DNA from 2 places in the Agrobacterium bohemicum genome. Region 2 is predicted to be linked to the other one. Evidence: riboswitches for the same ligand, from Rfam matches in the RefSeq annotation. Region 2 holds a riboswitch; the other holds the start of a gene.
The links. Region 2 has a riboswitch for S-adenosylmethionine ahead of metA (homoserine O-acetyltransferase MetA). Riboswitches for the same ligand answer to the same signal wherever they lie in the genome.

Region 1: it holds a riboswitch for S-adenosylmethionine, as region 2 does, so the genes downstream of both, ATO67_RS11870 (O-succinylhomoserine sulfhydrylase) here and metA (homoserine O-acetyltransferase MetA) in region 2, are expected to answer to the same signal.

What each region holds. Positions count from the first base shown of each region.
Region 1 is NZ_KQ961028.1:232,375-243,564, reverse strand. It holds gene ATO67_RS11900 (DUF6481 family protein) at 1-218, shown strand, start outside; gene ATO67_RS11895 (GcrA family cell cycle regulator) at 598-1,128, opposite strand; gene ATO67_RS11890 (aspartate aminotransferase family protein) at 1,562-2,758, shown strand; gene argF (ornithine carbamoyltransferase) at 2,816-3,733, shown strand; gene ATO67_RS11880 (Hsp33 family molecular chaperone) at 4,007-4,999, shown strand; gene apaG (Co2+/Mg2+ efflux protein ApaG) at 5,030-5,422, opposite strand; gene ATO67_RS11870 (O-succinylhomoserine sulfhydrylase) at 5,626-6,810, opposite strand; SAM riboswitch at 6,857-6,935, opposite strand; gene ATO67_RS11865 (2'-deoxycytidine 5'-triphosphate deaminase) at 7,011-8,108, shown strand; tRNA gene ATO67_RS11860 (tRNA-Gly) at 8,162-8,235, shown strand; gene ATO67_RS22360 (BA14K family protein) at 8,554-9,036, shown strand; gene ATO67_RS11855 (glycosyltransferase family 2 protein) at 9,100-10,995, opposite strand.
Region 2 is NZ_KQ961025.1:189,049-200,238, reverse strand. It holds gene pyc (pyruvate carboxylase) at 1-998, shown strand, start outside; gene ATO67_RS06605 (YiaD family glycine zipper/OmpA-like lipoprotein) at 1,082-1,747, opposite strand; gene ispG (flavodoxin-dependent (E)-4-hydroxy-3-methylbut-2-enyl-diphosphate synthase) at 1,816-3,066, opposite strand; gene ATO67_RS06595 (MFS transporter) at 3,222-4,412, opposite strand; gene ATO67_RS06590 (DeoR/GlpR family DNA-binding transcription regulator) at 4,409-5,236, opposite strand; gene ATO67_RS06585 (polyprenyl synthetase family protein) at 5,347-6,246, opposite strand; gene mtgA (monofunctional biosynthetic peptidoglycan transglycosylase) at 6,402-7,148, shown strand; gene ATO67_RS06575 (aldose epimerase family protein) at 7,457-8,482, opposite strand; gene metA (homoserine O-acetyltransferase MetA) at 8,554-9,480, opposite strand; SAM riboswitch at 9,559-9,635, opposite strand; gene ATO67_RS06565 (thiamine diphosphokinase) at 9,725-10,375, shown strand; gene ATO67_RS06560 (ABC-F family ATP-binding cassette domain-containing protein) at 10,380-11,190, shown strand, end outside.

The DNA.
Region 1 (11,190 bases), on a different contig from region 2:
GTCAGGCCGAAAGAGATGCGCAGAAGCGTGAAGAAAAACTTCGCCTCGAAGCTGAAGCTGCGCAACGCGAAGCCGAACTCGAAGCTGCCGCAAACGCTGAAGAAGACGCCCGCAAGGCGGCTGAAAAAAATCGTATTGCTCGCGTTGTCGAAGACGAAGCGGCCCGCAAGGCAGAACGCGATCGTCGTTATGCCAACCGCAAAGCCCGCCAAGGCTGATCCATTCGCCAAGATCCAGCAGCCGTTCAATCGAAGGGCTGCGATCTGGCGAGATGGATATAATCCAAAATCGTGCCTCCAAAGCACGTGACGCCCGCGGCTGAGTATCAGCAAGCAGGCTTGCGCCTTGCGCAAATCGTATTGGTGTTGCGCAGAAATTTCCCTCCATAAGTGGTCCGAACCATTCGCAAAGCATCCAATGTTTATGAGAGCTTTTGCAATCAAGATGTGAACGGCGGGGCGTGCGTTTAGCCGAGCGCAGAGATGTAGGTGCTGTTGGTGCGCTGAACTGCGGTGTCGACCATTCCGAAAATTCCAGGCAACAAAAAAGCGGGCCAATGACCCGCTTTTTTATATTCAGCAATGTGCGTGCGGCCTTTTAGGCTCTGCGACGCTCGCTCACTGGCTGGTAGGCCATCTTGGCGTGGAACTTGCAGTAAGGCGAGGACTCGTGGGACTCGCAACCGCAGAAGTGAAAATCATCCTTTAGCGGATCGCCCACTGGCCACTTGCATGTGCGCTCCGTTAGCTCAGTCAAGGTCAGACGAAGAGAGGTTGGCAGCGATGCGTTGCTGACGGGAACATACTCAAGAACCCGCGCTGTATCGGTGTCCATGTCGTCTTTCAACGCGGTCGAACCTGCAGTGCGGACGTTAGGGCGGGCAGCGGTTGGACGTGCCTGAAAATTTGCTGGACGCGGAGCTGTCGAGGCTGCTGGGCGCTTGGCTGCTGGACGTGTGGTTGCTACTGTCCCGCCAGCTTTCGCACGGCCTGGGAGATTCAAACGGTGCACTTTACCGATGACGGCGTTGCGGCTGACGCCACCGAGCTGCGCTGCGATCTGGCTGGCGCTCAGTCCTTCGGACCACAGGCGTTTCAGTCTTTCGACTCGTTCATCAGTCCAGTTCATGCCGTTTCTCCGCTCGTAGCGCAGGCAGAATCATCCCCGATGCCGTGGAGTGAACCACGCGCAGAGTATCCGCCAGATTGTAGGTGACTAGTTCCGCCGCTTGCAGTCTAGTAATTGAGAGTTAACCTAATCGTCGGCAGACTCCGTGACAAGAGTCGGGGGAATCATCTGGAATCGATTTCCCGGTTTTCCCCAACTTGCTTCGTTTCTGAGTCAGAAAGGCAACACTTTGTAGGTTGATAAAACGATTCTACCATCGCTTGAGAAAGCCAGCATATGTGGACATTTGTTGACATCGTCAAGGGAAGTGACAATAGTGCGCTCGACCTACCGAGAATATCCCAAGCCGCCGCGAGGCGGCATTTTTGATTTTCAGGCACGGGATGACCGATAAGCCCTATTGATAGCGCGTTTGCGCGGGAGTGCTGCAGCCATGGCCGACACCACGCCATTGTTCGATACGTTTTCCAGAGCCCCTTTGCGCTTCGAGCGCGGTGAGGGTGTATGGCTCGTGACGGAAAGCGGCGAGCGATATCTGGATTTCGGCGCAGGCGTTGCGGTGACCTCGGTCGGCCACAGCCATCCGCATATGGTGGAGGCTCTCAAAGGCCAGGCCGAGAAGGTCTGGCATCTCTCCAATCTTTATGAAGTGCCGGGTCAGGAAACGCTGGCCAAGCGGCTGACCGATGCAACTTTTGCGGATAAGGTGTTTTTTACCAATTCGGGTGCTGAGGCCTTGGAATGCGCGATCAAAACGGCGCGTCGTTACCATTATACCCACGGCAACCCGGAGAAGTTCCGTATCATTACCTTTGAAGGCGCGTTTCACGGGCGCACACTGGCCACCATTGCTGCCGGTGGCCAGCCGAAATACATCGAAGGTTTCGGCCCGAAGGTCGAAGGTTTCGATCAGGTACCATTCAATGATCTGGAAGCGCTGAAAGCGGCAATCGTTCCGGAAACTGCGGCGTTGCTCATAGAGCCTATTCAGGGTGAGGGCGGCGTTCGTCCGGTTGCACCAGAATTTCTGCGCGCACTTCGAGACCTTTGTGAAGAGCATGGCCTACTGTTGATTTTTGACGAAGTGCAAACGGGTGTCGGCCGTACGGGCAAGTTCTTTGCCTATGAATGGTCGGGCGTTACGCCAGATATCATGGCGGTGGCCAAGGGTATTGGTGGCGGTTTTCCGTTTGGCGCCTGCCTTGCAACGGCAGAGGCCGCATCCGGTATGACGGCTGGCGTTCACGGGACGACCTATGGCGGCAATCCGCTGGCCATGGCCTGCGGCAATGCAGTGCTGGATATCGTTCTGGCCGACGGATTTCTTCAGCAGGTACGTGATGTCACACTGGTGTTCCGCCAGGGCCTCGCTTCCCTGAAGGATCGTTATCCCGATGTGATCGAGGAGATCAGAGGTGAAGGTCTTCTGATCGGCGTCAAGGCAAAGGTTCCCTCCGCCGATCTGCTTCATGCCATCCGTGCCGAGCATCTTCTGGGTGTTCCAGCAGGTGATAACGTTATTCGTTTGCTGCCGCCGCTTGTTGTAACGGCAGAAGAAGCGCGCGAAGGCTTGGCGCGGCTTGAAAGAGCTGCGGAAGCCGTCACGACGAAAATGGCAAAAAGCGCCTAAACGCGCAATGGTTAGGCCAGCGCGCCGCGTGGCCTGCATCAATGGGACTATATTGAAATGGCATCAGCAAAGCATTTTCTAGATCTTTCGGCCGTTGGCTCGGATGACCTGCGGGTTATTATGGACGACGCCCGCGCACGCAAGATTGCGACCGAGAACGGGACAGCGGAAAAGCCACTGGCTGGCAAGATGCTGGCGATGATTTTCGAAAAGCCGTCTACACGCACCCGCGTCTCCTTCGATGTCGGCATGCGCCAACTCGGCGGCGAGACGCTGTTTTTATCAGGCACGGAAATGCAGCTTGGCCGTGCTGAAACCATCGGCGATACGGCCAAGGTTCTGTCGCGTTATGTGGACGCAATCATGATCCGCACGACAGACCACTCACGCCTGCTGGAGCTTGCAGAACACGCGACCGTGCCTGTGATCAATGGCCTGACGGATGATACGCATCCTTGCCAGATCATGGCAGATATTCTGACATTCGAAGAGCATCGCGGACCGATCAAGGGCAAGACGATTGCCTGGACCGGGGATGGCAACAATGTGCTGCATTCGCTGGTCGAAGGTTCTGCACGCTTCGGTTACCGCATGAACATGGCGGTGCCGATGGGGTCCGAGCCGCATGACCGGTTCCTGAACTGGGCGCGCAACAATGGCGGCGAAGTCATGCTGTATCACGATGCAGAACGTGCCGTTGAAGGTGCCGATTGCGTGGTAACCGACACTTGGGTGTCCATGAACCAGGAACACAAGGCGCGTGGCCACAATATCTTCCAGCCTTACCAGGTCAATGCTGGCTTGATGGCCAAGGCAAACAAGGACGCGCTGTTCATGCACTGCCTGCCTGCGCATCGCGGTGAAGAAGTGACGGATGATGTAATCGACGGACCACAATCCGTCGTTTTTGACGAGGCGGAAAACCGCCTGCATGCGCAAAAGTCCATCATCGCATGGTGCATGGGCGTCATCTGACGTCTGGGGCATGTTGCTAACGCAACGTGCCGTACCGAACGCTTGAATTTTCGGCAGGGCTACCCATTTGTAGCCCAAGTCGATGCTGCCATACAATTTGATGGCGGCTTTTCATCAACTATTCGCCGCATACTTCCCCGGACGGTGGTTCCGTTTTCACCTCCGCCGGTTTATCTATGCGAGAACGAATATCAGGCCCGTCGATCAATGCTGCTTGCGGCGCAGATCATGTGGCGCGGCAACGTGCACGGCGGGCATCAAGGAGTTAGTGAGATGGCAGATGTGACGGTAAATCTCGACACACTCGATTTTGCAGGTGACGACAAGGTCATTCCTTTTCAGGTAGAAGGACTGGACGTGCGCGGTCGTGCCGTGCAGGTCGGGCCGCTGCTGAATGCTATTCTCGAAAGACACGAGTATCCGCCGGTTGTCGCCCGCCTTCTGGCGGAAGCGGTTGTTCTGACTGCGCTAATCGGCACGTCGCTCAAGTTTTCCGGCAAATTGACACTTCAGACCAAGAGTGACGGCCCCGTGGATTTGCTGGTCGCAGATTTTTCAGCGCCTGAGAATATGCGCGCCTATGCGCGTTTCGACGAGGAGCGGTTGGCGGAAGCCACGGCTGCCGGCACCACGTCGCCAGAGCAGTTGCTTGGTGCTGGCATTCTGGCCTTTACGATCGATCAAGGCGTTGGCATGCAGCCCTATCAAGGCATCGTGCCACTGGATGGCTCCACGCTGGAAGATATTGCGGGCGTCTATTTTCGCCAGTCGGAACAACTGCCCACGCGTGTGCGGCTTGGCGTTGCCGAACTGTTCGACCGGGACGAAGACGGCAAACCACGCCATGGCTGGCGGGCCGGTGGGCTTATCGCGCAGTTTCTGCCGCAGGCGCCGGAACGGCTCCGTCAGCGGGATTTGCATGGCGGCGACGGTGACGAAAATAGCCTCGACGTGGCGGACGACGACGCCTGGAATGAAGCCGTCGCCTTGATCGACACTGTCGATACGGATGAGCTGACGGATCCACAAGTTCCAGCCGAGAAGCTGCTGTATCGTCTGTTCCACGAACAGGGCGTGCGCGTCTACGAACCGCAATTGATCCTTGATCGCTGCAATTGCTCGCGTGATAAGATCAAAGGCGTGCTTTCCGGTTTTTCCGCCGAGGAAATCCGCGAGAGTCAGGAAAACGAAGTTGTTTCCGTTACCTGCGAATTCTGCTCGACGACCTATCATTATCAGGTCGAAGAGTTGCCAGTCGCGGGCTGATATCGTGGGCGGGGTGATGCCCCGCCTGCTTTAGTTCAAGACGCGCAGCAGTCCCGGGCTATCTAAGGAAAACGCCGGAATGTCCACCGTGAACACTTCTCCGGTTTCCGCCTGCATCTCATAATGACCGAACATCAGGCCCGATGGCGTATCCAGCGGGCAGCCGGAAGAATATTCGTAGGAATCGCCGGGCTTGAGATGTGGCTGTTCGCCGATCACGCCAGGACCGGAAACCTCGTCCACCTGGCCGTTTTCATCGGTAATATGCCAATAGCGATTGACCAGAGTTACGGCAAGGTCGGAGTTGTTGGAGATGACAACCGTGTAGCCCCAGACATAACGGCTGTCATCCGGGTCGGACTGCTCGTCAAGATAATAGGGGTCGACTGTGACCTCGATATCTCTTGTCATTGCACGGTACATTACGGGACCCTAAGTATTGCTTCTCTTGGCACTATACACGAATAGCGCTGTATATCGTCAATAAAGCGCGTTTACATTAGCAGGTGTTCACGGATCTTTGCGCATTTCTGAAAGCTGACGGTCACTCTGGTTCCACGAACCCGGAATCAACGCCGAGGCGAGGCGTTAAATGTGGCCTGGGTGATCGGGCCACATCTGTTTCATCAGGCCGAGACTTTAGCCACTGCAGCAGCAAAGTCTTCCAGCAGATCGTCAGTATCTTCGATGCCGCAGGAGAGACGTAGCGTACCACCGGAAATGCCCAGTTCCGCACGCGCCTCATCGGTCAGGTTCTTGTGCGTTGTGGTGCCGGGATGCGTGATCAGGCTTTTGGCATCGCCGAGATTGTTGGAAATCTTGACGATCTCCAGCGCGTTCTGCAGCTTGAATGCCGCTTCCTTGCCACCCTTCAGCTCGAAGCAAACCAGCGTCGAGCCGCCCGTCATCTGCTTGGCGATGATATCGGCCTGCGGATGGTCGGCACGGCCGGGATAGATCACCTTGGCGACCTTGCCTTGGTCGGCAAGAAAATCGGCAATCCTGGCGGCGTTGGCCGTCTGCTGGCGCACGCGTAGCGGCAATGTCTCTATGCCTTTCAGCAGCGTCCAGGCGTTGAAGGGCGACATGGCGGGCCCCGTATGACGGAAGTAATCCTGAAGCTCTTCCTCGATCCATTTCTTGTCGGAGAGAACGACGCCGCCCAGGCAGCGGCCCTGACCGTCGATGTGCTTGGTCGCGGAATAGACGACGATATGCGCACCCAGTTCCAACGGCTTCTGGAAAAGCGGTGTCGCAAACACGTTATCGACCACCAGCTTCGCACCGATCTGGTTGGCAAGCTTGGCAACGCCAGCGATATCCACCACTTCCAGCGTCGGGTTCGTCGGGCTTTCAAGAAAGAACAGCTTTGTGTTCGGCTGGATGGCCTTTTCCCAATTTGCGAGATCGCGGCCATCGACCAAAGTGCATTCGATGCCGTATTTCGGAGCGAGCGTCTCGACAACCCAACGGCAGGAACCAAACAGAGCGCGGGCGGCAACTATGTGATCGCCTGCCTTCAACTGGCACAGAATGGCAGCGCTGACAGCGGCCATGCCGGATGCCGTAGCGCGCGCGTCTTCGGCGCCTTCCAGCAGGCACATGCGCTTTTCAAACATGTCATTGGTCGGGCTTGCATAACGGGCGTAAATGAAGCCTTCCGTTTCGCCTTTGAAGCGGGCTTCAGCCGCCTCAGAACTGTCATAGACAAAGCCCTGCGTAAGGTAGATTGCCTCGGACGTTTCGCCGTACGCAGACCGTAGTGTTCCACCATGTACCAGCTGTGTTGCCGGGCGCCATTTCTTGCTCATGTCATCACCTTACAAACAAAAAAACCGGTCGCAAAAAGCAGACCGGTTACAAGCGCACCCGGTCTTTTTAGCCACTTATTTAACGTGGCTGCAAGCCGACCGGCCAAATCACCACGGGATAAGATTGCCTTAACTCCGTTAACGACTTGCGTCAATGCCTTGCTTTTGGTTTTGTCGCCGTGAAAAGGGATGATGAAAAGATGACGAGAACAACGGGCATATTGGCGGATGGCGCAATCCGGGGGCTGTTCGGTTCTGGGCAGTTAAAGAGCGAACGCGCGCTGGATGTGGACCAGATTCAGCCAGCCAGCCTCGACCTGCGTCTGGGTGCCAAAGCCTACCGCGTGCGCGCCAGCTTTATGCCCGGCCCATCGACAAAAGTCATCGAGAAGCTCACGCGTCTCAGCCTGCACGAGATCGATCTGAGCGAAGGTGCGGTTCTTGAAACCGGTTGCGTCTACATCGTTCCGTTGATGGAGGCGCTTGCCCTGCCTGTGGATATGTCCGCTTCCGCCAACCCGAAAAGCTCGACGGGTCGCCTCGACATCTTTACCCGCGTCATCACCGACAATGCGCAGGAATTCGACAAGATACCCGCAGGCTATAACGGCCCGCTCTATCTTGAGATCAGCCCGCGCACTTTCCCCATCGTCGTGCGCCAGGGTTCGCGCCTGTCACAAATTCGCTTTCGCATCGGTCACTCCGTCCTTGCCGATGCTGAAATGCTGATTTTGCACGAAAAGGAAACGCTGGTCGCGAGCGAAACGCCCAATGTCTCCGGCGGTGGCATTGCATTATCGATCGATCTTCAAGGCTTTGGTGAAAAGGGCCTGATCGGCTATCGCGGCAAACATCATACCGCGGTGGTCGATGTCGACCAGAAAGCCGCTCACGACGTGCTGGACTTCTGGGAGCCGATCTACGCAAGGGGCCGTGCCGAACTCATCCTCGACCCGGACGAGTTCTACATCCTGGTCTCGCAGGAGGCCGTCCACGTCCCACCTCTCTATGCTGCCGAGATGACACCGTTCGATCCGCTGGTCGGCGAATTTCGCGTCCATTACGCTGGTTTCTTTGACCCCGGTTTCGGCCATGCCAGCGCCGGCGGCACCGGCAGCCGCGCTGTCCTCGAAGTCAGAAGCCACGAAGTCCCCTTCATTCTGGAGCACGGCCAAATCGTCGGTCGCCTGGTCTACGAGCACATGCTGACCAAGCCGGAAGGCCTCTATGGATCAGGACTAGGATCCAACTATCAGGCTCAGGGCTTGAAACTTTCAAAACACTTCCGCCCGGAATAACTCCTATCGCCAAGCTTGACAGTCTGTCGCAACTATCAGATTTTGATTTCCGCGCGGGTGTAGCTCAATGGCAGAGCAGCAGCTTCCCAAGCTGAATACGAGGGTTCGATTCCCTTCACCCGCTCCATTGACCTTTCCAACAAGATCAATGACGTCAAATAAATGCTGATGTTTCAGCGTTTTCGCCTCACGCGCGCGTATAAACGTGCAACAGTATGCAGTGACATCCAGCAATTTTGATGGTCGGGAACCGATGCCGGAAAATGAAACTGACAGGCATTCAGAACAAGAATGTGATCAAGCGTAGAAGTTTCACCTGATGAAGCGAATAGCGCCGACCCTCGGTCTTACGAATTAACGTTACGTCATCTTTTGCTACTTTCCAATGTGCTTTAGGATAAAACGGCTCAGCGTAAACACAACTCAAATCTACCGCCGAAATTCGGTGGATTTTTTGGAGAGCAAAAATCTGAGACCGTCTTTCATTTTTTTGGCGCTGCAACACCCGATGGTGTTGTCAACACCAAATTTTAACAATCTTGTATTTTCTGGAACAAAAGCTACTCAAGTCACGTTGGTTTTCCGAATAGAAAAAAAGGAATTACCAATGTCTAGGATGGTAAAACTCATTTCTCTCGTCGTTCTCAGCGTCGGTTTATCTGCGACTACTTCGATTCCTGCCCATGCACTTAGCATCATTGCTCCTGCATACGAGGGTCAGGCAGGCACGCAAGGCACCTACGATCACCCACCGGTCGCATTTACCGGAGGCTCATCAGATGCCGGGAATTCAAGTGGTTTATCGCTGTCTTCGCATGAAATCCTGCATGTGAAATGGTGCGCGCAGAACTACCCGTCATACCACGCCACCGACAATACGTATCAAATCAAGCATGGCGCGCGTACGGAATGCCGCTCACCTTATTGAATGACACCCTATCTGCTCTTCATCCTATATTTTGAAGAGCATGAGTTTTAATTAAAATTTCACTCAATTGTTCTTTGAGACCGGTTTGTGCGGCGTTTTATTCCAGACGAATGGTTTATAGCGCAGTTCAAAGACGGCACGCCAAGCGGCGGCAGACAGCAAGAGCCAATAAAGTGGTGTAGCGAGCCATCTTTTCCCGATCATACCCCGCTCATGCTTGATCATCGCTCGAGTCCCCATCAGCAGGAAGATGGCGTAACTCGCTACAATATTAACTGTGTCGATGCCGATAAGCGCGAGTTGCGTGGTGGAAAATACGCTTGGACCTTCCGTCCAGATTGTGTGACCAACGACCATCAAGTAGACGATAAAAAGCGGATGAGTCAGCGATGAAAGCAACATGCCACCGATCAACAGGTGGAAGACCAGATAGGCTTTCCATCCCATTTCCTTTGCGACACTGACTGGCGATCGCATCATCACCAGCCAGCTTTGCAGCCAGCCTTTGAACCAGCGGCTGCGCTGGGCAAGCCAGACGAATATGTCTGTCGGGGCATCTTCCAATGTCTGATAACTGATGACATCCGAGTAGTAGCCGAGCCGGTACAGGCGCATGCCAAGATCGGCATCTTCCGTGACGTTGTAGGGATCCCAGGCTCCGGCATGGCGCAGGATCGATGCGCGGAAATGGTTTGATGTGCCGCCCAGCGGAAGAGGCATTTGCATGCGTGCCAGCATGGGCAACATGCGCCTGAACAGCGCGGAATATTCCAGCGAAAAAGACGATGTCATCCAAGAAATATTGGCATTGCTGATAATCAGTGGTGCTTGCAGGCAGGCCAGTTTTTCACAACCACTGCGAAAACGAGTATGGGCCTCGCGCAATTGTTTGGGATGCGGCCTGTCCTCGGCATCATATACCGCGATGAACTCTCCACGCGCGCCGTATAGCGCATAGGTCAAAGCCTTCGGTTTCGTGCGCGGCAAGGAAGGCGGCACATGAACGATCTCGAAGTGCGAGCCGGGGTTAAGGCGTTCGATTGCAACGATAGTCGATGCATCATCCGCCTCGCAAACTAGCTTGATATCCAGCCTAGATTTCGGCCAGTCGAGCCTGTTCAGCGCGGTGACGAGTTGCTCCACGATTGCCTCTTCGCGGTAGAGCGCGACAAGAATGGTATAGACCGGTAGCTGATCTTCCTTCGATTGCTCCACCAGTGCCAGTGTTCGCCGGTCCGGTTTTAAGCGCAACGGTACAAGACGAAACAGGATGGCGGCCATGTAGAGCGCAGCGGTCAGGATATGCAGAAGATGAAAGGTCAACGACGGCGAAAGAAGCATCGAGCCTATGATTATGGTAAAACCGACGCCGAGCAGAAATCCCTGCTTTCCGTGCAAGGTAATGCGCGCCGAATAAAGCGGTGTCGCATCGAATAATGAATTCACAGTCTGTCGTGTTCGCCTTTCCGCACCTGCCTGCCAGACGGCGGTGCGAAGCGCCGATGGCGTCGTGACAACAAGATCTGCAGCAATGCCGGGCGTGCTTTCCAGCGCATGTTTCAGCCTTTCGATGCTGCTAATATCAGGAACGATGGCTATATAGGGTTTGGTATCCTTTGGAGAGAGGCGGACCATTCGCGTTTCCAGGAGCTGGATATCAAGCGACGGTGTATCGACCACGATGGCCCCATCCAGCTCAGCCACGAATGGCAGCCGCAGAAAGCGGGCAAAAGCGCCAAAATACGCGGTTTCCGTTACGGTTTCGCTCGCTAGAAGCTCCGCTTCGAAGGTCGATCCGTTGCGAAGCGCACGTGCCGTAAACTCCTCGATATAGGGTTTTCCCAATCCGAGGGTCTTGAGAAAAGCAGCTTCGTCACTCTCTGCCACCGAGCTATCGAGGAAAGAAAATGGATCGTCTTCGAGCGGATCGAATGAGACGATTTCACCCTGTACAAGCATCGCTTTTCGCGATTCTTGTGTATACTCGTCAATACGCGACATACATATACCAGCCACCGAACCGGTGGTGCCCCAACAATTCCCCAGCGGATCATATACATGCGTCCTTTAGTTGCACCCTTCAAATTAATGGGTATTTTAGGTTATTTTGTCTGCGCGAGTATTTTTTTGGCGTCGCAGCCAGTCCGTGCGGAA
Region 2 (11,190 bases):
CCTTTGAGAGCGATCTCAAGGGACCGGCATCGGAAGTCTATCTGCACGAAATGCCGGGTGGCCAGTTCACCAACCTCAAGGAACAGGCCCGTTCGCTGGGTCTTGAAAGCCGCTGGCACGAGGTGGCGCAGACCTATGCGGACGTCAACCAGATGTTCGGCGATATCGTCAAGGTGACACCGTCTTCCAAGGTCGTCGGCGATATGGCGCTGATGATGGTCTCTCAGGACCTCACGGTCGCCGATGTCGAAAACCCCGAAAAGGAAGTCTCCTTCCCTGATTCGGTCGTTTCCATGCTGAAGGGCGATCTCGGCCAGTCGCCGGGCGGTTGGCCGCAGGCGTTGCAGAAAAAAGCGCTGAAGGGTGATCAGCCCTACACGGCTCGTCCCGGTTCGCTTCTTGACGATGCCGATCTCGATGCCGAGCGGAAAGAGATCGAAACCAAGCTGGAGCGTTCGGTCGATGACTTCGAGTTTGCCTCCTACCTGATGTATCCGAAGGTCTTTACCGACTTCGCCTTGGCATCGGAAACCTATGGTCCGGTTTCGGTTCTGCCGACACACGCCTATTTCTACGGCATGGAAGATGGCGAAGAATTGTTTGCGGATATCGAGCGTGGCAAGACGCTTGTGATCGTCAATCAGGCCTCATCCGGCATTGATGACAAGGGCATGGTGACGGTGTTCTTCGAGATCAACGGCCAACCGCGTCGCATCAAGGTGCCTGACCGTGCGCACGGCGCATCCGGTTCTGCCGTGCGCCGCAAGTCGGAACCCGGCAACGCTGCCCATGTCGGCGCACCGATGCCGGGCGTCATCTCGCGCGTCTTCATCAATCAGGGACAGGATGTGAAGGCTGGCGACGTGCTCGTGTCAATCGAAGCGATGAAGATGGAAACCGCTCTTCATGCGGAGCGTGATGGCAAGATGGCCGAAGTGCTCGTCAAACCCGGTGACCAGATCGATGCCAAGGATCTACTGATCGCTTACGGCGAGTGATGTGGAAAGCAGAGAAACGAAAAGCCCACCGAAAGGTGGGCTTTTTTATGCGGGGTGTTTTGATGCTCGTCTGTGCTTTCAGATCATCCGTTCTGCGTGAGCGGTGAAATCAGCACTTCGACGCGGCGGTTCTGAGCGCGGCCATCGGCTGTCGCGTTGGATGCAATCGGCTGGGATGGACCGAAGCCCATGGTGGAGATACGGCGCTGGTCGACACCGCCACGCTCACCGAGGTAGTTCGCGACCGATGCGGCGCGACGCTCCGAAAGGCCCTGGTTGTGGGCAAGGCTGCCGGTGGAATCGGTATGGCCGTTGATGTCGATATAGGTCTTGTTGAACTTGTTGAGAACGATCGCGACCGAATTCAGCGTCGGATAGAATGGCGGAATGACCTGATCCTGATCCGTCGCGAAGGTGACGTTGGATGGCATGTTGAGCACGATGCTGTCGCCACGACGGGTCACCGAGACGCCGGTACCCTGAAGCTGCTGGCGAAGCTCGGATTCCTGATTGTCCATGTAACCGCCGATGGCACCGCCAGCCAAAGCGCCGATACCGGCGCCGATCAAGGCATTGCGACCCTTGTTGCCGCCACCGATGGCCAGACCCCCGACAGCGCCTGCAAGAGCGCCGATGCCCGCGCCGCCCGCCATGTTTGAAACCTTCTGCTCACCTGTGTAGGGATCGGTGGTGGTGCAGGCGGAAAGGTAGGTTGCGGCAAGCGCAAGAACGACAAACTTCTTGATCATGAATTCCAGTGCTCCGTGAGTTCACGTGAGGTAAGACAGATGAATTTTGGCATTTTCACGGTCGAAACTTACTCCGCCGCGTCCTTTCGACCGAAACGTTTCTCGATGTAGTCAATGACCAATCCCTCGAAATCCCTGGCGATGTCAGGCCCGCGCAGGGTCAGCGCTTTTTCGCCGTCTATGAAGACGGGCGCGGCCGGATTTTCGCCGGTGCCGGGTAGAGAGATACCGATATCGGCATGCTTGCTTTCACCAGGGCCGTTGACGATGCAGCCCATGACGGCGACGTTCAGCGCTTCTACGCCTGGATATTTTTCGCGCCAGACCGGCATGTTCTTGCGAAGATCGTTCTGAATGTTCTGGGCCAGTTCCTGAAACACTGTTGACGTGGTGCGCCCGCAGCCGGGACAGGCCGCGACCACGGGAACGAACTGGCGGAAACCCATGACCTGCAGGATTTCCTGCGCGACCTGCACTTCACGGGTGCGGTCACCGTTCGGCTCCGGCGTCAGCGACACACGGATCGTATCGCCAATGCCGTGTTGCAGGACGTAACCCATGGCGGCAGAGGATGCGACGATGCCCTTCGAGCCCATGCCCGCTTCGGTGAGGCCAAGATGCAGCACATGGTCGGACCGTTCCGACAGCATGGAATAGACGGCGATCAGATCCTGCACCTGGCTGACTTTTGCCGACAGGATGATGCGGTTGCGTGGCAGGCCGATTTCTTCGGCAAGCTCAGCGGAAATCAAGGCGGACTGGACGATGGCTTCGCGCGTGACCTGACGGGCAGACAGCGGGAAGCCCTGATCCTTGTTCTTGTCCATCAAGGTGGTCAGCAATTCCTGATCCAGCGAGCCCCAGTTGACGCCAATGCGCACGGGCTTGTCATAGCGGATCGCCATTTCGACGATGTCGCCGAACTGCTTGTCTTTCTTGTCCTTGAAGCCGACATTGCCTGGATTGATTCGATATTTCGCCAGCGCTTCGGCGCAGGCAGGGTGATCTGCCAGCAACTTGTGGCCGATATAGTGGAAATCCCCCACCAGCGGTACATCAAGGCCAAGCCGCATCAGCCGGTCACGGATTTTCGGAACGGCGGCGGCGCTTTCATCGCGATCGACGGTGATGCGCACGATTTCAGAGCCAGCGCGAAAAAGGGCTGCGACCTGCTGCACGGTGGCGTCGATATCGGCGGTATCCGTGTTGGTCATGGATTGAACCACGACCGGCGCCCCGCCACCGACGATAACGCCACCGACATCGACAGCGACCGAGGACCGGCGCGGCTTGGGATCAAAATCGGCGTGTGACGTCATGGTGTTCTCGAACAATTGCGGTAAATCTGATCATTCAGGTGGAACAAGGCGCGGGCCTTGTCAACATCGAAGCGATCAACTCCTATTTTACTGCAATCATGGCGAAATTCGAGACTTGGCCGTTGAGGGGCTATCATCTTTGCGAAATTGAGCAGTCAGTGTCCACTTGCGCCATCGGCGTGGCGTGCAAGCTTGGACAGCATGAGAACGACCACGTGCAGAAGCGGCAGGCCGATGAACACGGCGGCAAGCCCGGTATGTTCGGCGATGAAGCCGATGGCCGACGGTGCGACCAGAATGCCGGAGTAGCCCATGGTGGTGACCACTGACAAAGCGATGCCCGGTGCCATTCCCGGCATATTGCCGGCCGCCGAAAAGGCAATCGGCACCATATTGGAAATGCCGATGCCGGCAATGGCAAAGCCTGCAATGGCAACAAAGGCATTCGGCGCGAAACCCGCAATCAGCAGGCCGACAATCGATATGGCCGAACAAAATTGCAGCGTGCGGACGGCCCCGAACCGATCACGTACCAGATCACCGGCAAAGCGCATAATGGCCATGGTCAGCGAGAAGGCTGCAAATCCGAATCCGGACAGCGTCACGGATGCGCTGAGTTCATTGCGCAAATAGAGCGCGCCCCAATCGAGAATGGCACCTTCCGGGATCATCGAAAACAGTGCCATGATGCCGATGATCCATGGCAGCGGCGTCATGGGTAGGCCACCCTTTGGGCGCTCTTCTTCCGGGTGAGGACGATCAACCTGCACCCGCGGCCAAGCCACAGCAAGCAGGGCAGCTGCGATGATCGTCAGCGCGATGGCATGTCCGTAGATGCCGATTTTGGTGATCAGCAAACCACCCAGGCCAGCACCGATAAGTCCGCCCAGGCTCCAGAATGCGTGGCACGACGACATGATGGCCCGGCGCATACTGCGTTCCACGACCACGGCATTGGCATTCATGGCAACATCCATGGCTCCCGTCAGTCCGCCGAACAGAAAGACGGCGATGACAGCAGCCCACAATGCATTCGCCATGGTGATCAGCAGCAGCGTCGGCACCATGATCAGAGCGACCGCCAAGGTTACGGTTCGCGAACCGAGACGGCCGATTTGTGAGCCTGCAATAGGCATGAAGGACAGTGACCCTAGACCGTATACAAGGATGACGAGGCCCAGTGCGCTTTCGCTGAGAGAAAAGCGTTTGGCGAATTCCGGTATCATCGGAGCCCACGAGCCCATCATGAATCCGTTCATCAGAAACAGCAACGAAACGCCGAGCCGTGTTCTCGTCATATAGGGAAGGCGCGCGGTTGTAGGTGCTTGCGTGGCGGTGCCGGTCATAGGGACTGGTCCTTCGATACTTGCATGTGAGATGAGATGCCGGACAACGATACAGCCTGATGAATAGTGGCGCCGGTGTCCGCCAGAGTGCCGATCATATCGCGGTCGGCATCCTCTTCCAGAACGAGGGTGAGCGTGGAGGAAAGCGATGCGACCTGAAAAGCGGCAGCGGCACCCAGCTTTTCGGAGGTAACGGCGGCGAGCGTTTTTGCGCTGGTCTCGCAGGCCAACCGTTTGAACACGGCATCCTCATAGATATCGGCGCACAGACCCCGATCCAACGTCAGGCCGCAGACGCCGACAATGCAGAGATCGGGCCGGATTAGCTCCAGCTGACGAATCGCGGTCGTATCGATGGCCGCACCCACCGCCGGATCGACCCTGCCACCAATCAGAATGAGTTCGATGTCGGCGTTACCGGCGAGTTCTGCGGCAATCGCTGGCGTGTTTGTGACGATGGTGAGTTTCAGGCCAACAGCCAGATTTTTTGCGATGGCCAGATTGGTGGAACCGGCATCGAGAAAAACGATCATGCCGTCCTGCACGAACGACGTTGCGGCTTGTCCGAGTGTCGCCTTGCGATCCGGCATTTCGCCCATGCGGGTTTTAAGGGGAACGGTGGTGCCGGATGCCAGCAACGCGCCGCCATAGACCCGTTCGCATTCGCCACGTGCGGCCATCTCCCGCAGATCGCGGCGTACCGTGTCTTCCGATACGTCGAACGTCTGCGCAAGCTCCTGCGCCAGCACACGGCCATGCCGGAGCAGTTGCGCGTAAATCAGAGCCCGTCGCTCGCTGACGAAGTGATCGGTTTTTGACATCATGAATCAATCGGAGGAATCGTGCATAAACATGCATAACCCGGCGCGATTGTTTTCTCAAGCGGAAACCGTAGAATTCAGCAGGCAGTTGCGCTTGATGATTGACGCAGGTTTTAGTTCTTCCGTTCTGCGACGAACTTTGCTGTCTCGATCAGAATATCCGCACGGTCACCATAGAGTGCCAGCAAATCCGTAGCTTCTTTCACCAGTTCACGCAGGCGGGCGGTTGCCCATTCCGCGCCGCGCAGAGCAACCAGCGTGCCTTTGCTGCGTCCCGCATCCTTGCCGGTTGCCTTGCCCATTGTGGCGGCGTCGGAGGTGAGGTCGAGAAGATCGTCGGCCAGTTGGAAAGCGAGGCCGATCTTTTCGCCGAAGTTGCGCAGGCGATGCCGCTCCACATCGTCGCTTCCGGCAATGATTGCGCCGGCTTCGCAGGCAAAACGGATCAGCGCGCCGGTTTTCATAGCTTGCAAGGTGATGATGCCTGCTTCATCGGGCGCAGTTTTTTCGGCGGCCAGATCAAGCGCCTGACCACCGGCCATGCCGCCGATGCCTGCGGCCCGTGCCAAGGCCAGAACGAGCGCTGCCTTGCGGTCATCGGGCAAGTGCGTTTCCGGGGCGGCAATAATATCGAAGGCGAGCGTCAGCAGACTGTCGCCCGCCAGAATGGCTGTGGCTTCATCGAATTTCCTGTGAACGGTCGGCTGACCACGACGCAGATCGTCATTGTCCATGGCGGGCAGGTCGTCGTGGACCAGGGAGTAACAATGCAGGCATTCGAGGGCCGCGCCGACGCGAAGGGCTACCTCGGCATCGCCGTTCAGAAGGGATGCAGTTTCGATGACCAGAAAAGGACGCAGACGTTTTCCACCATTCAAGACGCCATGGCGCATGGCCTCTGCCAGATTTTCAGGTCGGGTGATCTCGTCTGCGCGCGTTTCGCTGGACAGAAGCTTGGTCAGCAAGGCTTCCGTCCGTGCGGCGTTGCCACGGAACTGCGTTTCGAATGTCATAGGGCCCGTTCCTTATAATGAGCGCTGTTTCGCATGGGGAAAATGGGCTTGCAATGGTTTTTGTGAGGCTGTTGGGGAACTTCGGTATCGAGACTCGCCTTGATGCCTCGGGCGGAATATGAAAGGCTCCGATCTGGAGCCAGTGGGGACAGGACTTGAGCAGCACGCCGGACAGCGAGACTGACTATGAAACGCTTGCCGAGAGCGAGGGCAAACCGAAATTGGATGTTCGAAGCCTCGTGAGACGTGTCCTCCTGATCATTCTGGCTCTGCTGGTTTTACCTTATCTGTTGATCCCCATCTATGCGCTTCCCTTCATGCGTCCGGTCTCGACGCTGATGCTGGCCGAACTGGTGACGTTTCAGGGCTATGATCGCCGCTGGGTGCCGCTGGAAAACATTTCGCCGCGTCTCATTCAATCGGTAATGATGTCGGAGGATGGTCAATTCTGTTCCCATGGCGGCGTGGACTGGAACCAGATGCAGACGGTGGTCAGCAGTGCGTTGGAGGGGGAATCCACCCGTGGTGCAAGCACCATTCCGATGCAGACGGCCAAAAACCTGTTTTTATGGAACGGACGGTCTTTCATACGCAAGGGTCTGGAGTTGCCGCTGGCCGTCGTCTCCGACTTCATCTGGTCGAAGAAGCGGATGATGGAGATTTACCTCAACGTCGCCGAATGGGGCCCCGGCATCTATGGCATCGAAGCGGCTTCGCAATATCATTTCAAGGTATCGGCCTCGAAACTGAGTTCCCGACAGGCGGCGCTTTTGGCGGTTGCCTTGCCCAACCCGATCGACCGCGTTGCCGGCAAGCCCGGCCGTGGCATGCAGCGTCTGGCCGGGCTCATCGAAAGACGAGCCCGGGGTTCAGGCGCTTACGTCGGTTGCGTGCTTGACTAAAGCTCCTGACTGCTAGCCAGTTGTGGTCATATCGGAAAGACTTCGGCGGTGGGATCAACTCGGAGTTCAGCATTGCACTCGTGACACAAATCTTCCAATTCCTGTTTCAAAAGTGGCCAAAGTGATCGCGCCCAATCCGGTCCGCGCCGCACCCATTCTTCTTCGGTGGGAAGGTAGACGGATAGTACGCCTATTGGCATTTCGAGGACGAAACAACCGCCGCTCCCTGAAACCGTCAACTCTTCTTTCCAGCGCGACTTAAAATGAAACAGCTTGTCTGACACGGCTATCGGCCTGCAGAATTTCTATTACGATTCTGTCGTGAAGATATAGTCGGTTTCCTGACGCAGGGTCTCGCCGGGGCGCAGAATGGCGTCGGGGAAGCCTTCGTGATTGATCGCATCCGGCCATATCTGGGTTTCGAGGCAAAAGCCTGCAAACGGTCCATAGGTTCGTCCGTCGAGACCCGGTGCGCCCGTGTTCAATTTGAAGGCGGAGTAGAACTGCACGCCGGGCTCGGTGGTGTGGACTTCAAGCGCGATGTCCGAGGCCGGGGCGTAGACGCGGGCGACCTTTCGTTTTGCCACGCGCTGCGGCGAGAGGCAGAAATTATGATCGAAAGTCACCTGCTGGCCGTTTTCTTCGCGCCGCATCGGGATGGAGGTGCGAAGGTCGAATACTGTGCCGTCCACAGGGCGGATTTCTCCGGTCGGAATTTGTCGCTCGGTTGTCGGCAAATAATGGTCGGCCGCGATTTCGATCTCGTGACCGAGTGCCGTTTCCGCGCCATCCAGATTGAAATAGGAATGCTGGCAGATATTGGCGATCGTCGGCTGGTCGGTGGTGGTTTCGTAAACCACCGACAGGACGCCGCCTTCGCGGATCGTATAAGTCGCCCGCACTGTGCAATTGCCGGGATAACCGGCACGACCATCGGGATCGACGATCTGCAACACCACATGGCTTGGGCCATGTTCCATGATCATCCAGTTGCGTTTGCCGATGTTGTCGCTGCCGCCGTGGAGATGGGTGACGCCCTTCTCGTTCAGTTCGAGCTGGTAGTCTTTGCCATCGATGGCGAACTTGCCGTCGCCGATGCGGTTGGCATTGCGCCCGGGTGTCGCGCCAAAGTAGGATGAATATTTCGGATAATCATCGAACTTGTCGAAACCGAGGACCAGCGGCGGCTGGTGGCCTTCGAGGCGCAGGTCCTGAATGACCGCGCCCCAGGTCATGACATGTGCCGTCAAACCACCGGCTGAAATCGTGACGCGCTCGACTTTCTCACCCGTCGACGTCAGACCAAAATTTTCCCGTGCGCCGCTTTCGTTCATCTTGTCAGTCTCCCAATCAATGCAATCGGGCCGGACGTTGCTTCATTTTTCAGCGCCGTGCAATGTTTGAATTACGTAGCCTGCTTGCCGATGGCGTCCAGCTCGTATGGCGTCGTCTGGTAGATTTCGTTGATCCAGTTGCCGAAAAACAGATGCGCGTGGCTGCGCCAACGGTTGAGTGGCGTTAGTGATGGGTCGTTGTGCGGAAAATAATCATGTGGCAGCTTGATCGGCACACCGGCATTTGCATCGCGGAAATATTCTTCTGACAATGAGGTGGAGTCATATTCCACATGGTTGAACATATAGAGCCGCTTTCCGCGCTTCTCCTGCACCAAACACACGCCCATTTCTTCTGACTCCATCAGGATTTCCAGATCGGGATGCTTTTCGATGTCGGCGCGTCGCACCTCCGTCCAGCGCGAGACAGGCACCTGAAAGTCATCCGAGAAACCATTGAGATAGATGGAAGCGGGGCTAAGATTGCGGTGGCGGTAGACGCCAAAAGCCTTTTCCTTTAGCTCATGCTTGGGAACATCATGAAAATGGTAGATAGCGGCCATTGCGCCCCAGCAGACATTCAATGTGGAATGGACATTCGTTTCCGTCCATTCGAAAATCTTCTGCATCTCATCCCAATAGGTCACGTCCTCATAGGTGAGCTTTTCGACAGGCGCGCCGGTGATGATGAAGCCATCGAACTTGCGATGGCGGACCTCTTCCCATGTCTCGTAGAAGGACAGCAGATGTTCTTCCGGCGTGTTCTTGGCGCGATGACCGCCAATGCGAACCAGCGATAGCTCGACCTGTAGCGGAGATGCGCCGACGAGCCGCGCCATCTGTACCTCGGTCTTGATCTTGTTCGGCATAAGATTGAGAAGCCCGATCTGAAGCGGGCGAATATCCTGCCGGATGGCCGCCGTCTCTGTCAGTACCCGCACGCCCTCATGGATGAGGGTTTCGAAGGCAGGCAGCGTATCGGGAATTTTAATCGGCATGTCGAACTCACTTCCGTGGTGGCGAGGGCCATAAACACAAAAAAAACCGGCAACGAAATCGCAGCCGGTCCTCGGAAATGACGTGTTTCCTCGACCATTTAGCGACTTCTTTAAAGTGGCTGCAAGCCGGTCGGCAAATCACCACTGGCAGGTGTCATAATCCTCTTGATTCGGAAAATCAATATCGGAGCGCATGCGGCGTTTCGGCCTTTCCATCAGCTACCGTTCCGGGCTATGGCAGGGCATGACGACCAGCCACTTCACCATTCTCCTCGGCGGAAACATTACCGTGACAGATCGCCTGCAAAAGGCGGTGGCGGAGACGCGTGTGATTGCGGCAGATAGCGGCATGCGCCATGCGCAGCCGCTTGGCCTTGCGCCGGAACTGTGGGTGGGTGATTTCGACTCCTCCGACACAGCCCTGAGAGAGCGCTGGCCGGATGTCGAGCAGCAACCGTTCCCGGCTGCCAAAGGTGTGACGGATGGTGAGATTGCCGTATCGGAAGCGTTGTCACGCGGCGCAACGCGGCTGACACTGGTGGGCGCGCTGGCGGGCGAGCGTTCGGATCATGCGCTGTTTCATCTGCTCTACGCGGTGTCACTGGCCGAGCGCGGTTTCGAGGTGGTGCTGACATCGGGTGATGAGGAGGCCTATCCGCTGATGGAAGGCACATCCGAACTCGATCTTCCCTCGGGATCACTGTTCTCAGTTGCCGGTTTTACGGCGCTGGAAGGGCTCGATATCGACAATGCCCGCTATCCGCTCGCCAATTTCGCGCTTGCTTTCGGCTCGTCGCGCACTATTTCCAACGTGGCGGAAGGGCCGTTGCGCCTTCGCCTTCAAAGCGGCAAAGCCATAGTGCTTGCCCGTCCTTATGATTTGACCGGAGCCTGAACCCTTGGCACCCCCTATTCTAAAACTCGACGACATCATGCTGACCTTCGGCGTTACACCGCTGCTCAATGGTGCAAACCTGCAAGTGGAGCCGGGGGATCGCATCTGCCTTGTCGGCCGCAACGGCTCCGGTAAATCGACGCTGATGAAGATCGCCGCCGGTCTGGTCGAGGCGCAATCGGGGGAGATTTTTCGGCATCCTTCGGCCACCATTCGGTATCTTGATCAGGCACCGGATTTTGCAGGTTACGAGACGGTTCAGGCCTATGCCGAAGCGGGTCTGGGACCGGGAGATGACGCTTACCGCGTAACCTATCTGCTTGAACATCTGGGGCTGACTGGGCAGGAGCATCCGTCGAGCCTTTCGGGCGGTGAGGCACGTCGCGCCGCACTCGTTCGCGTGATGGCACCGGAACCCGATATTCTGATGCTGGACGAGCCGACCAACCATCTCGACCTGCCGACAATCGAATGGCTGGAAGGTGAATTGCAGCAGACGCGCAGCGCGCTCGTCTTGATTTCGCATGACCGTCGCTTTCTGGAGAAAGTGTCCAATTCCACCGTCTGGCTGGATCGCGGCCAGGCGCGCCGCCTCAGTCGTGGTTTTGGCCATTTCGAAGAGTGGCGCGATAAGGTTCTGGAAGAGGAAGAGCTGGAACAGCACAAACTCGGCAAGGCCATCGAGCGTGAAGAGCACTGGATGCGCTATGGCGTGACCGCGCGCCGCAAGCGCAACATGCGCCGCGTGGGCGAACTTCAGGCGATGCGCGCCGACTACCGCGGCCATAAGGGGCCGACGGGTTCCGTGCAGGCGA